Linked DNA regions of Myxococcus xanthus. Each later gene encodes a partner of the first gene's protein in a complex. Links are inferred from orthologs where the notes say so. Each region holds a gene or a part of one and is shown on either strand. Other genes may lie near its edges.

The links.
Region 2: the proteins of BHS09_RS25955 (region 1) and grxC are in contact, whole or in part, in an NMR structure (PDB 1QFN), measured with the Escherichia coli proteins. The link is inferred for Myxococcus xanthus from one-to-one orthologs.

Annotation. Positions count from the first base shown.
Region 1 is NZ_CP017174.1:6,393,806-6,401,273, forward strand. Bases 2,295-5,368 are described here. They hold BHS09_RS25955 (ribonucleoside-diphosphate reductase subunit alpha), read left to right. Parts: upstream 2,295-2,610; coding sequence 2,611-5,127; downstream 5,128-5,368. Other genes in these bases: BHS09_RS25960 (ribonucleotide-diphosphate reductase subunit beta), read left to right, coding at 5,204-5,368. In the rest of the region: BHS09_RS25945 (methyltransferase domain-containing protein), read right to left, coding at 1-1,231; BHS09_RS25950 (IF-2 protein), read left to right, coding at 1,219-2,172; more of BHS09_RS25960, read left to right, coding at 5,369-6,214; BHS09_RS39530 (transposase domain-containing protein), read right to left, coding at 6,461-6,763; tnpC (IS66 family transposase), read right to left, coding at 6,753-7,468. UniProt on the Escherichia coli protein: Provides the precursors necessary for DNA synthesis. Catalyzes the biosynthesis of deoxyribonucleotides from the corresponding ribonucleotides.
Region 2 is NZ_CP017174.1:6,185,280-6,190,420, forward strand. The notes cover bases 1-2,944. They hold grxC (glutaredoxin 3), read left to right. Parts: upstream 1-1,315; coding sequence 1,316-1,573; downstream 1,574-2,944. Other genes in these bases: groL (chaperonin GroEL), read left to right, coding at 1-1,164; BHS09_RS25140 (hypothetical protein), read left to right, coding at 1,671-2,075; BHS09_RS25145 (hypothetical protein), read left to right, coding at 2,163-2,944. Outside these bases: more of BHS09_RS25145, read left to right, coding at 2,945-3,212; BHS09_RS25150 (sigma 54-interacting transcriptional regulator), read left to right, coding at 3,284-4,663; BHS09_RS25155 (hypothetical protein), read left to right, coding at 4,705-5,141. UniProt on the Escherichia coli protein: The disulfide bond functions as an electron carrier in the glutathione-dependent synthesis of deoxyribonucleotides by the enzyme ribonucleotide reductase.

The sequences.
Region 1 (7,468 bases):
CGGACTGCTCCACGGCGCGCTCGGCCCCCAGCCGGTCCCGCTCACGCTCGATGCGCAGCGTAGACTGCTCCTCCTGGAGATCCCGCACCTGCGTATACGCCTGCGTCAGCCGCTCGCGAGCCTCCTCTAGAGAAGCCGCCGTCTCCTCCCGGCGAGCGCGCTCCAGCCGCAGGGACTCCTGCGCCGCCAACACCTGTACGCCCGCGTCCGCCTGGGCACGCTGCGCGGCCTCCACCTCCAGCCGCTGCGCCGCCAGCCGCCGGTCCGCGTCGGCCAGCCGCTCCTGCGCCACCTGGAGCTCCAGCTCGCGGCGCCGCAGCTTCCCGGACAGGTCGTCCCGCTCGCGCTGTGCCTCCTGGCTGCCCCGCGCCTGCTCCAACTGCGCGGTGAGCCGAGCCACCTCATCACGGGCCGTCTCCAAGGAGGGACGCAGCGACGCCGCCTCCGCCTCCCGGTCCGTCAGCTCCGCGCGGAGCTTCGTCAGCGACTCCTTCAGCCGGCCGCTGCGCTCCTCCCACGACTTCGCGCGAGCCACCACCTCATCGAGCTTGCCGCGCGTGAAGGCCAGCGGCTCGGGAGGCAGCTGCACCCAGGTCGGGTCCACCACGCGCGCCGGGTCCTGCCCCGCCACCACCAGGAAGTAGGCGGCCTCGCTGTGATTCACCAGGGTGCCGTCCACCTGGAGCCCTTCGCCCCGCTCGAAGGCGAGCTGGTAGCCCAGCACCGGGGACTGCGTGGCCACCTCCACATTGGCGAAGTGGACCGACAGGGCGTCCAGCAGCTGACCATAGGTGGGCGGCACACCCTCCTCGGCCTCCAGCAACTGGGGCAACGCGAGCCCCGCGACGTTGCGCAGGCCGCCCACGAGGAAGCCCTGCTTCGTCACCAGCCGCGCCAGCTCCGCCAGCAGCTCCGGCGCCTTCACGTACGGCGCCAGGTCCGCGACCAGCACCACATCGAAGCTGCCCGACTCGAAGTCGTCGTAGACGTTGGCCCGGAAGCGCAAGGCGGGACCGCCGTGCGCCTTTTGCGCGGCCTCGACCGCCGCTACATCCCTGTCGCACGACACGACTGCGCGCGCGCCTCTCTCCACGAGGAAGCGTGCGCTCTCGCCCCCGGTGGAGGCGACCGCATCGACTTCCAGGACCCGTCGACGGGCGAAGAGGCTCTCCGCGAAAATGTAGCGGGGCAGCAGTTCGCTGGGCCCCAAGCGGCGGAATGTGTGGTGCATCGGTGTGTTCGGGAGTGGGAGTATACCCCCGGGCAGGCGCGCCCCAAGTTAAGCGCCGGGGCTGGAAATGGGCCTCGCGCTCGCACGTCAGGAGGGCAGGCGACATGAACGGAACGGCACAACAGGGATTCGGCTATCGGGCGCGGCGTACCTTCACGCGGCTCCTCATCTTCACTCTCATCCTGGGCCTGGGCGGCGTGGTCGTCTTTCTCCTCTCCCAGCTCAACGCGCGCACCTTCACCCTGGCCCTCCATGACGGGCAGCTGGTGGTGATGAAGGGCCGCAACGCCCCCATGGGCGCGGTCCCCTACCGGACCGGGGACCCGCGGCTGGCGGACGCCTATGCGCCGGTCGCCATCGAAGGCCAGGACGTCTCGGCCCTCCTGACGCGCAAGTTCACCGACCGGGACGAGCTGGACCAGGCCCTGTTCCCCGTCCTGGAGGGACTGGCCCGCCCGCGCATCGCGTCGGACGAGCCGGCCCGGGTCGACCAGGGCCTCTACTACCTCCGGCGCGCGGAGAAGCTCTCCGGCATCACCGAGGAGCAGCGCCTGACGCTCCAGAAGCACATGGTGGACGTGGCCTACTACCAGGCCCGGCAGAAGCTGGAGGACGCCCGCCGGCTGGTCAGCGAGGCCCTCACCCAGCTCAAGCTGGCCGCGGAGAGCCAGAGCCGCCACGCGCGCAGCGCCAACCAGATGCTGTCCGCCGTGGCCCCGCCGGCCCGCGAGTTGGAGGATTCGCTGCGGCGGGCCGTGCACACCCTCAGCGGGCCCCAGGTGGCCCCCCAGACGCCGCCCCAGGCCGCGCCGCAGCCCGCCCCCACCGCGCCGCCCCCGGCCCCCACGCCGCAGCCAGAGACCACCGGGGAGGCCCTGGACGAGGCCCCCCAGGCCCCCACCGGGACGGATGCGGGCGGTGTGGTTCCAACCCCTCCGTAGGGCCCTTTCTGACCGTCCACGGTGGATTCCAGGAGGCCCACACTCCACGTTCCTGGGAGGGGTCACCGACTGTTCACCGAACGACTGCGAGATCGTCTCGGAGATCGATCATAGATTGCACGGGCCATGCCGGGCCGAGCACTAGATCTCGCGTTGACAGGTTGGGTACCCCCCCATAGCTTGTGGCTGGTCGATGGCGCCCCACCAGCCGATGTGGCTGAGAGCGGGGAAGAGGAGGGATTGTGGGTTTCTTGCACACAGCATCGGTTTGGCCCATAAATCCCTCCAGACACACCGTCGATTCCAGCCGCTAGCCCCGTCCCGCCGGAACGGGACTTACCTGAACAATTTTCCAGTAACGTGGTGGGGAACCCCGCTTCCCTGGACAGGCCTCGTGTCTGCCCGAAGCGCCCTGCTTTTGTCTGGAGTGAGCCGCTCGTGAACTTCGATACGCCCGTGAAGCCGTCCGCCAACATGTCTGTCCCGCCCGTCTCCTCCGGTCCGTCCACGCCGGCGACGACGCCCGCGCCGACGGGCGCCGCTGCCTCGGGCGCGGTTGCTTCCGAGCCCACGGCGGGCGACTTCAGCGCGACCTCCATGCGGGTGCGCAAGCGCAACGGCGGCGCGGAGACGGTGGACCTCAACAAGATTGTCCGCGCCGTGGGCCGCTCCTGCGTGGGCCTGCCCCGCGTGGACGCGATGCGCGTGGCCACGAAGACCATCTCCGGCCTGTATGACGGCGCGACGACGCGCGAGCTGGACAGCCTCTCCATCCAGACGGCCGCCGCCCTCATCGTCGAGGAGCCCGAGTACGGCCGTCTCTCCGCGCGCCTGCTGGCCACCTTCATCCAGAAGGAGGTCAGCAACCAGGACATCCACTCCTTCAGCCAGTCCGTGGCCGCGGGCCACAAGCACGGGCTGATCGCGGATCGGCTGCTCCAGTTCGTCCAGGCCAACGCGCGCAAGCTCAACGCGGCCATCGACCCATCGCGCAACGACCTCTTCGAGTACTTCGGCCTGCGCACCGTCTACGACAGGTACCTGCTGAAGAACCCGCAGACGCGCGAGGTGCTGGAGACGCCGCAGGAGTTCTTCCTCCGCGTGGCCAGCGCGCTCAGCGGCGACAATGTGAATGAGGCCATCGAGCTGTACCGGCTGTTCAGCTCGCTGGAGTACCTGCCCAGCTCCCCCACCCTGTTCAACTCGGGCACGCGCCACGAGCAGCTTTCGAGCTGCTTCCTGCTGGACTCGCCCGCGGACGAGCTGGACGCCATCTACAAGAAGTATTCGGACATCGCGATGCTGTCGAAGTTCTCCGGCGGCATCGGCGTGGCGTACCACCGGGTGCGCGCGCGCGGCTCGCTCATCAAGTCCACCAACGGGCACTCCAACGGCATCGTCCCCTGGCTGAAGACGCTGGACGCCTCCGTGGCGGCGGTGAACCAGGGCGGCAAGCGCAAGGGCGCGTGCTGCGTGTACCTGGAGACGTGGCACGCGGACATCGAGGACTTCCTCGAGCTGCGTGAGAACACCGGCGACGACGCGCGCCGCACGCACAACCTGAACCTGGCCAACTGGGTGCCGGACCTCTTCATGAAGCGCGTGGAGGCGGACGGCGACTGGAGCCTGTTCGACCCGAAGGGCGTCCCCCACCTCACGGACCTGTACGGCGACGCCTTCGAGCAGGCCTACGCGAAGGCAGAGGCCGACGGACTGGCCATGCGCAAGGTGAAGGCGCGTGACCTCTACGCCCGGATGATGAAGTGCCTGGCGCAGACGGGTAACGGCTGGATGACCTTCAAGGACATCAGCAACCGCAAGAGCAACCAGACGGGCAAGGACGGCAACGTCATCCACCTGTCCAACCTGTGCACCGAAATCCTGGAGGTGACGAGCCAGGGTGAGACGGCGGTGTGCAACCTGGGCTCGTTGAACCTGAGCCGGATGCTGGTGAACGGGAAGTTCGACTTCGAGCGGCTGCGCGCCAACGCCCAGCTCGCGATGCGGCAGCTCGACCGCGTCATCGACCTGAACTACTACCCCATCCCCACGGCGGCTTCGTCCAACAAGCGCTGGCGCCCGGTGGGCCTGGGCCTGATGGGCCTCCAGGACGTCTTCTTCCAGCTCAAGCTGGCCTTCGACTCGGCGGAGGCGCGTGCGCTCTCCAAGAAGATTTCGGAGGAGATCTACTTCGCGGCGCTGACCACGTCCTGCGAGCTGGCCGAGCAGTACGGCGCCCACGAGTCCTTCCAGGAGACGCGGGCGGCCAAGGGCGAGCTCCAGTTCGACCACTGGGGCGTGGTGCCCGAGGACACGGCGCGCTGGGACGCGCTGCGCCAGCGCATCATGAAGCACGGCCTGCGCAACTCGCTGATGATTGCGATTGCCCCCACGGCGACGATTGCCTCCATCGTCGGCTGCTACGAGTGCATCGAGCCGCAGGTGTCCAACCTGTTCAAGCGCGAGACGCTGTCGGGTGACTTCCTCCAGGTGAACCGCTACCTGGTGCGCGACCTCCAGGCGTTGGGGCTGTGGAACGAGAACATCCGCAACCGCATCAAGATGGCGGAAGGCAGCGTGCAGGACATCACCGAGCTGCCGGAGAACCTCCGCGCGGTGTACCGCACGGCGTGGGAGCTGCCGATGCGCTCGCTGCTGGACATGGGCGCGGACCGAGGGGCGTTCATCGACCAGAGCCAGTCGCTCAACCTGTTCGTCGAGACGCCGAACATCGGGAAGCTGTCCTCGATGTACTTCTACGCGTGGCAGAAGGGCCTGAAGACGACGTACTACCTGCGCTCGCGTCCGGCGACGCGGATTGCCAAGGCCACGGTGGGCGCGGGTGGTGGCGCCAGCATGGCGTCCGCGGCCCCTGCCCCGGTGGCGAAGGCGACCGAGGCCGAGGCGGTGGCCTGCTCGCTGGAGAACCCGGAAGCGTGCGAGGCCTGCCAGTAGGCATTGAGACGCTGACGGTTTCGCAGTTGGAAGAACGTTTGAGTTACCGCGCCGCAGCGCGAGGAGCACGGAAGCAATGCTGTTGAACCCTGGCCTGAATCTCACGCTGCGCCCGATGGCGTATCCGCAGTTCTTCGAGATGTACCGGAACGCCATCAAGAACACCTGGACCGTGGAGGAGGTCGACTTCTCCACGGACCTGGTGGACCTGCGCTCGAAGATGACGGACGCGGAGCGCCACCTCATCCACCGGCTGGTGGCGTTCTTCGCGACGGGTGACAGCATCGTCGGCAACAACCTGGTGCTGAACCTCTACAAGCACCTGAACGCCCCTGAGGCGCGGATGTACCTGTCGCGCCAGCTCTACGAGGAGGCGCTGCACGTCCAGTTCTACCTGACGCTGCTGGACACCTACGTTCCGGACCCGGCGGAGCGGGCGATGGCCTTCGCGGCCGTCGACAACATCCCCTCCATCCAGCGCAAGGCGCAGTTCTGCATGAAGTGGATGGACAGCATCCAGGGGATGGACACGCTGCAGACGAAGCAGGACCGGCGCCAGTTCCTGCTGAACCTCATCTGCTTCGCGGGCTGCATCGAGGGCCTCTTCTTCTTCGCGGCCTTCGCCTACGTGTACTTCCTGCGCAGCAAGGGTCTGCTGAACGGCCTGGCGGCGGGCACCAACTGGGTGTTCCGGGACGAGAGCGCGCACATGGCGTTCGCGTTCGAGTCCATCCAGGTGGCGCGCAAGGAGGAGCCGGACCTCTTCGACGCGCAGATGGAGCGCGACGTGGTGGCCATGCTCCGCGAGGCCGTGGAGTGCGAGACGCAGTTCGCGCAGGACCTGCTGAGCGGCGGCGTGATGGGCCTGTCCGTGCAGGACATGCGCGGCTACCTGGAGTACGTGGCGGACCAGCGGCTCCAGATGCTGGGCATGTCGCCGGTGTTCGGCACGAAGAACCCGCTGCACTTCATGGACCTGCAGGACGTGCAGGAGCTCACGAACTTCTTCGAGCGCCGCGTGTCCTCGTACCAGGTGGCCGTGGGTGTTGGCGCGGCCACGGACGTCGTGCTCGACGCGGCGTTCTGAGCGGCTGTGTGTTGTGTCCCGGGGCGCGGTTTACGCGCCCCGGTTGAGGTCAGCGCGCGGAGGGGTCACCAGAACTTCCACCATGGGCGCTTCGGAGCCTCGGCCCCCCCTGATCCGGCGCCTGGATGGTTGCTCAACAGGGCCACCCTTCCTCCATTGCTTCCGGCGCCGTAACCGTCCGGCCAGTGACGTGGCGTGAGCAGTTGCAGCCGGATGAGAACCGTGGTCGGCGCACGCCGCGAGGATTCAGAGACTGGGCTGGAGGCGCGAGTCGGGCGGGTCGGCGGCGCGTCGCCGCTTCCACTCGTGGGGCAGCAGCTCACCAATGCGCGAGTTGGGGTACGTCTGCACGCGCAGCAAGACGTCCTCAAGGTATGCCTCGGGGTTGACTTGGTTGGCCTCACAGGTGGCCACCAGCGCGTAAAGGCCCGCGAGATTCTCCCCCGCGACCTCGTGGCCGACGAAGAGGAATTTCTTCCGGCCCAGGGCCGCCTTCCTCAGCGCCGATTCCGAGCGGTTGTTGTCGAGAGGAAGGCGCTCATTCTCCACGAAGCGGGTGAGGGCCTCCCACTGCTTGAGGGCGTAGGAAATGGGAAATGGCCTGGCCCAGCGGACTCTTGGGCGGGTGCCGCGGCGCCTGCGTTTCAAGCCAGGCATGCAGTTGCGCGATGACGGGGGCGATGTGGAGTTGACGCAGTCCGCGGAGCGCGGCCGTGCGAACCAAGTCCGCGTCGCGTGCCTGGGCTTCCACCCGGTAGAGATCGAGGATGAAATCCAGGGCTTCACGCGCTTCGGGCGCGGTGGCCAGCGCGTCGAAAATGCGACGCCGGCAGTGGGCCCAACACCCGACGCGTACCCGGCCCTGGGGTAGCGCCACCGCGTTGTAGCCGGTGTACGCGTCCACCACGAGGGCGCCCGAGGTGCCGCCCAGGACTTCCTTCGGCGTCTTGCTGGCGCGGCCCATGCTGAAGCGGTAGCCGATGAGCCACTCGCCTGCCTCATTCTGGGTGAGGAAAGTCCAGAGGTAGCCAAGCCGCGTCTTCTTCACGTCCAGCACTCGCAGCGGCGCCTCGTACGCCCACACCACGTCCGCAGACGCAATGCATTGCAGCAGGTGGTGGGAGAGAGGCAGTAGTACCGAGGCGGCCTGGTGGAAGAGGTCCGTCAGCGTGCTGCGACTCATGGGCACGCCGCTTCTCTCCACCCTCTGGGCCAGCCGGTGCAGCGGCATGGCGTCCGCGCACTTGGACGTCA
Region 2 (5,141 bases), 210 kb from region 1 along the record:
GACGCGATGGAGAAGGTGGGCAAGGAAGGCGTCATCACCGTCGAAGAGGCCAAGGGCCTGGAGACGACGCTGGACGTGGTCGAGGGCATGCAGTTCGACCGCGGCTACCTGTCCCCGTACTTCGTGACGGACCCGGAGCGCATGGAGGCGGCGCTCAACGACGCGCTCATCCTCATCAACGAGAAGAAGATCTCCTCGATGAAGGACCTCCTGCCCATCCTGGAGCAGGTCGCCCGCGCCGGTAAGCCCCTGCTCATCATCGCCGAGGACATCGAGGGCGAGGCCCTGGCCACCCTGGTGGTCAACAAGATCCGCGGCGTGCTGAACGTGTGCGCGGTGAAGGCGCCGGGCTTCGGTGACCGCCGCAAGGCCATGCTCGAGGACATCGCCACCCTGACGGGCGGCAAGATGATCGCCGAGGACCTGGGCATCAAGCTGGACACCATCACCCTCCAGGACCTGGGCCGCGCGAAGCGCCTCACGGTGGACAAGGACAACACCACCATCGTGGACGGTGCTGGCAGCCAGCAGGAGATCGAGGCGCGCGTGAAGCAGATCCGCGCCCAGATTGAAGAGACCTCCAGCGACTACGACCGCGAGAAGCTCCAGGAGCGCCTGGCGAAGCTCGTGGGCGGCGTGGCCGTCATCAACGTCGGCGCGGCCACCGAGACGGAGATGAAGGAGAAGAAGGCCCGCGTCGAGGACGCGCTCAACGCGACCCGCGCGGCCGTGGAAGAGGGCGTCGTCCCTGGCGGCGGCGTGGCCTACATCCGCTGCCTCAAGGCGCTGGAAGGCCTGCAGCTGACCGGTGGTGAGAAGTTCGGCGTGGACATCATCCGCCGCGCGGTCGAGGAGCCCCTCCGCCAGATCGTCGGCAACGGCGGCCTGGAGGGCAGCGTGGTGGTGAACAAGGTCAAGGAGTCCTCCGGTCCGTTCGGCTTCAACGCCGCCACGGGCACCTACGAGGACCTGCTGGCCGCCGGCGTCATCGACCCGGCCAAGGTCAGCCGCACCGCGCTGCAGAACGCGGCGTCCGTGTCCTCGCTGATGCTCACCACCGAGGCCATGGTGGCGGAGCGTCCGAAGGAGGAGAAGGACCTCCCCGCCGGCGGTGGCATGGGCGGGATGGGTGGCATGGGCGGCATGGGCGGCATGGGCATGTAGTCCGCCCCTCACCCCGGCATCCGTCCGGGGTGACGTCCTGAACGCGGCCTCCGGCTCCCTCATGGGGACCCGGAGGCCGTCGTCTTTGCGGGCTGGGTGGCGACGCGCCTTCCCGGCCCTTACTTTGGTGAATACGAAGGAGGAGACACCCGTGAAGCCCGTGAAGATTTTTACGACCACCTACTGTGGCTACTGCGTCCGCGCCAAGGACCTGCTCAAGCGCAAGGGCGTGGATTACGAAGAGGTGGATGTCACCGGAGACGACGACCTGCGCGCGAAGCTCGTGGAGATGAGCGGTGGTCAGCGCACCGTGCCGCAAATCTTCATCGGCGACACGCACGTCGGCGGCTACTCGGACTTGTCCCGCCTGGACACCGAGGGCCGCCTGGAGCCGATGCTCCAGGCCTGAGCACCCCAGGCAGGCGGCCAGGCGCCCCCGCCAAGGCTCCCGGCCTGCGGTGCATAGGTTTCTCCCCGTGGCACTTCACTCATCCACGGGAGGCGGCATGGCAGGCGAAGAGCGGCAGACGGGGACCCGGGACGAGCAGTACAACCTCATCAGCGTCCTGTATCACCTGCTCAAGGGTGCCTCGACCAGTGAGGCGTACATCCGGGATGCCGAGGAAAACGGCGACCCGGAGCTCGCCCAGTTCTTCCGCGATTGGCAGGAGGAGCAGCGAAACCTCGCCGAGCGGGCCAAGAATCTGCTCGGCGCCCGCATGGCGGGCGTCTCCAGGGCGGGCACCGGCCGCAAGCGCTCGGCCCAAGGAGGCAGGCGCGGCGCGGACTCGGTGGAGAAGCAACCCACCAACGCGAGCGTTGCCTCGGGCGGCAATGACACGACGCGTGACGCCGTGGACGAGGAGCTGATGGAGACCTTCCCCGCCAGCGACCCGCCAGCCCGCTACTGAGGCCCCATCCGGATTCCTGCGTCCTTCCGCGAGGGAGTGACGCAGGATTCTGGATTCTGGCCGAACGTTCGTCTTGTATGGGGGGTCGTGAAACACACCGTCCCCTTCCACTGCCCGCGCCTGGTGCTGCTGCTGGTGGCCATCCTGGCCGCGGCCTGCCGGAGCACGCCCTTCCAGGTGCGTGGCGCCGTGCCCGAATCGCTGGGCGCGTCCGCGGTGGTCGTCCAGCCCTTCGGCTTCCAGTGGGCGGAGCCTGACTGGCGCGCCGTGGAGTTGTCTCAGCGGCTGGTGAATGTGGCCCTGGCGCAGGCCGGTGACGCGGCCCTCTTCTTCGGCCCCACCGAGCTGCAGGTGGCGCGGCCCGGCGAGGAAGGCGGTAACGGGCTGACGCGCGCTGTGGTGGCGGCATTGGCCTCCTACGGCGTCCGGCCTGACGGGTTGATGGTCCTCCGCCCCTCGGCGGAGCAACGCATCCAGTCCGGTGAACGTGAACTGATTGACACCGAGGGCTACACGGTGGGCCAGAGCGCCACCGAGGTGGTGATGTACGTGGGCCGTGTCGAGGTCCTCCACCCCGCCACGCAAGAGGTGGTGCTGGAGGTCTTCGGGGAGGCCACCGTGAATCCCTACGCAGACATCCTTGATGAGGGCGCGGACCCGGCTCCGGAGCTGACGCGCCTCATGGAGGAGCTCACGCGCGAAGCACTCCGCGGCCTGTCGAGCCACCTGAAGCCACCCCGCGCGCCCGCCCCCGCGCTGGCCTCCTCCCTGGCGTGGGCGCCGTGGGACGTGCTCGACATGGCGGCGTGGATGCCCAAGGACAGCACAGACCTGGAATTGCCGCCGGGTCTGCAAGAAGCCGGGCAGGACCCGCGAAGCCTGCGCGTCCAGCGCCTGCGCTTCGCCAACCCGGACGCGGACACCGCGCTGCTGGAAACGCTGGCGTTGCGCCCCGGCGGCCTCTATGTGCGCGCCGCACCCGAGGGCGCGAAGCTCTCCGCGGGGGACCTGGTGCTCACGCTCGACGGCCGCCCTGCACTTCCCCAGACACTTGCCCGCGCACGGCTGGCGCTCGTGCCAGTCGAAGCGCGCGTTCAACAACCCTCAGGCAGGATTGTTCCACTCGTACTGCCTTGAGTTTTCCCGATGTGAAGAGGCTCGCGTCGGGCTTGCCCGCCCATGCGACTCGCACCTAAAGAGGACCCGATATGGATAGGCCCGAGGTCACCCAGACCACTCAGACGGAGCAGGAAGGCCGCACCACCCGAATCCCCATCCCCGAATGGACGGTGGAGGTGGTTGCCGGACCTGACAAGGGCAAGAAGGTGAAGACGCAAGACGGACTGGTCCGCGTGGGCTCCGACAGCGCCTGCGACCTGGTCCTCACCGACGCCACGGTGAGCCGCCGCCACCTGGAGGTGGAGCGCACCTCGCGCGGGCTGATGCTGCGCGACACCGGCAGCCGCAACGGCACCTTCCTGGACGGCCGTCAGGTGGTGCAGGCCTACCTGACCAGCGGCGACAAGGTGGAGCTGGGTAAGACGAAGCTCTCCGTGAAGGTCGCCCCGCGTCCCACCGAGGTGGAGGTGGCGGGGGCGGAGTCCTTCGGCGCGCTGGTGGGCGCCTCGGAAAAGATGCGCTGGGTCTTCACGGAGCTGCGCCGCATCGCCCGCGAGGACATGAGCCTGCTCGTGGAGGGTGAGACGGGCACCGGCAAGGAGCTGGCGGCGCGCGCGGTGCACCAGCACTCGGCGCGGCGCCACGGCCCCTTCAAGGTCGTGGACTGCAACCTCATCTCCGAGGAGAAGGCCGAGCGCGAGCTCTTCGGCGGCCTGCGCGCGGGTGACGGCGAGGACCGCGAGGCCCGGGGCGTCTTCGAAGCGGCCCGGGGCGGCACCCTCTTCATGGACGAGGTGGGCGAGCTGCCGCTGCCCGTGCAGGGAAAGCTGCTGCGCGTGCTGGAGACGCGCGAGGTGCCGTCGCTGGACGGCCAGCCGGTGGCGGTGGACGTGCGCGTCATCGCCTCCACCCACCGGAACCTGGAAGAGGACGTGCGCCAGGGCCGCTTCCGCGCGGACCTGTACTTCCGGCTCGCGGTGGCGCGCGTGCGCCTGCCGCCCCTGCGCACCCGGCGGGACGATTTGCCCGCGCTAGCCCAGGCCCTGGCCCAGACGCTGCGCGCCAGCATCACCCTCACGCCCCAGACGCTGGCCCTCTTCGAGGGCTATGAGTGGCCGGGCAACGTGCGCGAGCTGCGCAACGTGCTGGAGCGCGGCGCCCTCATGGAGGAGACGGGCAACAGCAGCTGGCTGGACTTCCTCGCCCAGCCCTCGCGACGCGCGGAGGGACAGGCCCCCACCACCCAGGTGGCCACGCTGGTGGGCACCCTGCCCTACCACGAGGCCAAGGACAGGGTGCTGGCCGACTTCGAGCGCCTGTATTTCGCCGAGGTCATGAAAACCGTGGGCTTCGACATGAAGGCCGCGGAGCAGCGCACCGGCCTGTCCATGCAGAGCCTTTATCGCCTTTTGAAAAAGAACGGGCTTCGGCTCAAGGACCTCAAGAACGCCGAGGGCCTGGAGAAGTAAAGAAGTCCGCACGCAGGTCCACCTCTAGGGAGAACAACCGCATGTTGCGTCGTGTTGCCGTAGCCTCCGTCGTCTTCACTGCCGCTTGCGCCGGCCAGCAGAAGCCCGCAGCCCAGGCCGGACAGCCCACGTCGACCGAGGAGCGTGTCCGCATCACCAACCAGCCCCCGTTCGACCTGGTGAATTGCTTCCCGCGCGAGCTCCAGCTTCCGGAGCAGGCGAGCCAGGGCGTCGTGCTGGGCGCGCTACTCACCACGCGTCCCCAGGTGATGGAGTGCCTGGTGGACCCGAAGCACCGGGGCGCGGAGAAGAGCACCACGGTGGAGGTCAAGACGACCGTCACGGAGCAGGGCGGCTCGCACGCCGTCACCGGGACGAACCTCACCCCGGAAGGCCAGGCCTGCATCCAGAAGGTGGTGGACACCCAGGTGAAGTTGTCCGCGCTGCCCAAGGGCGCGCAGCCGGTGGAGGCGGCCAT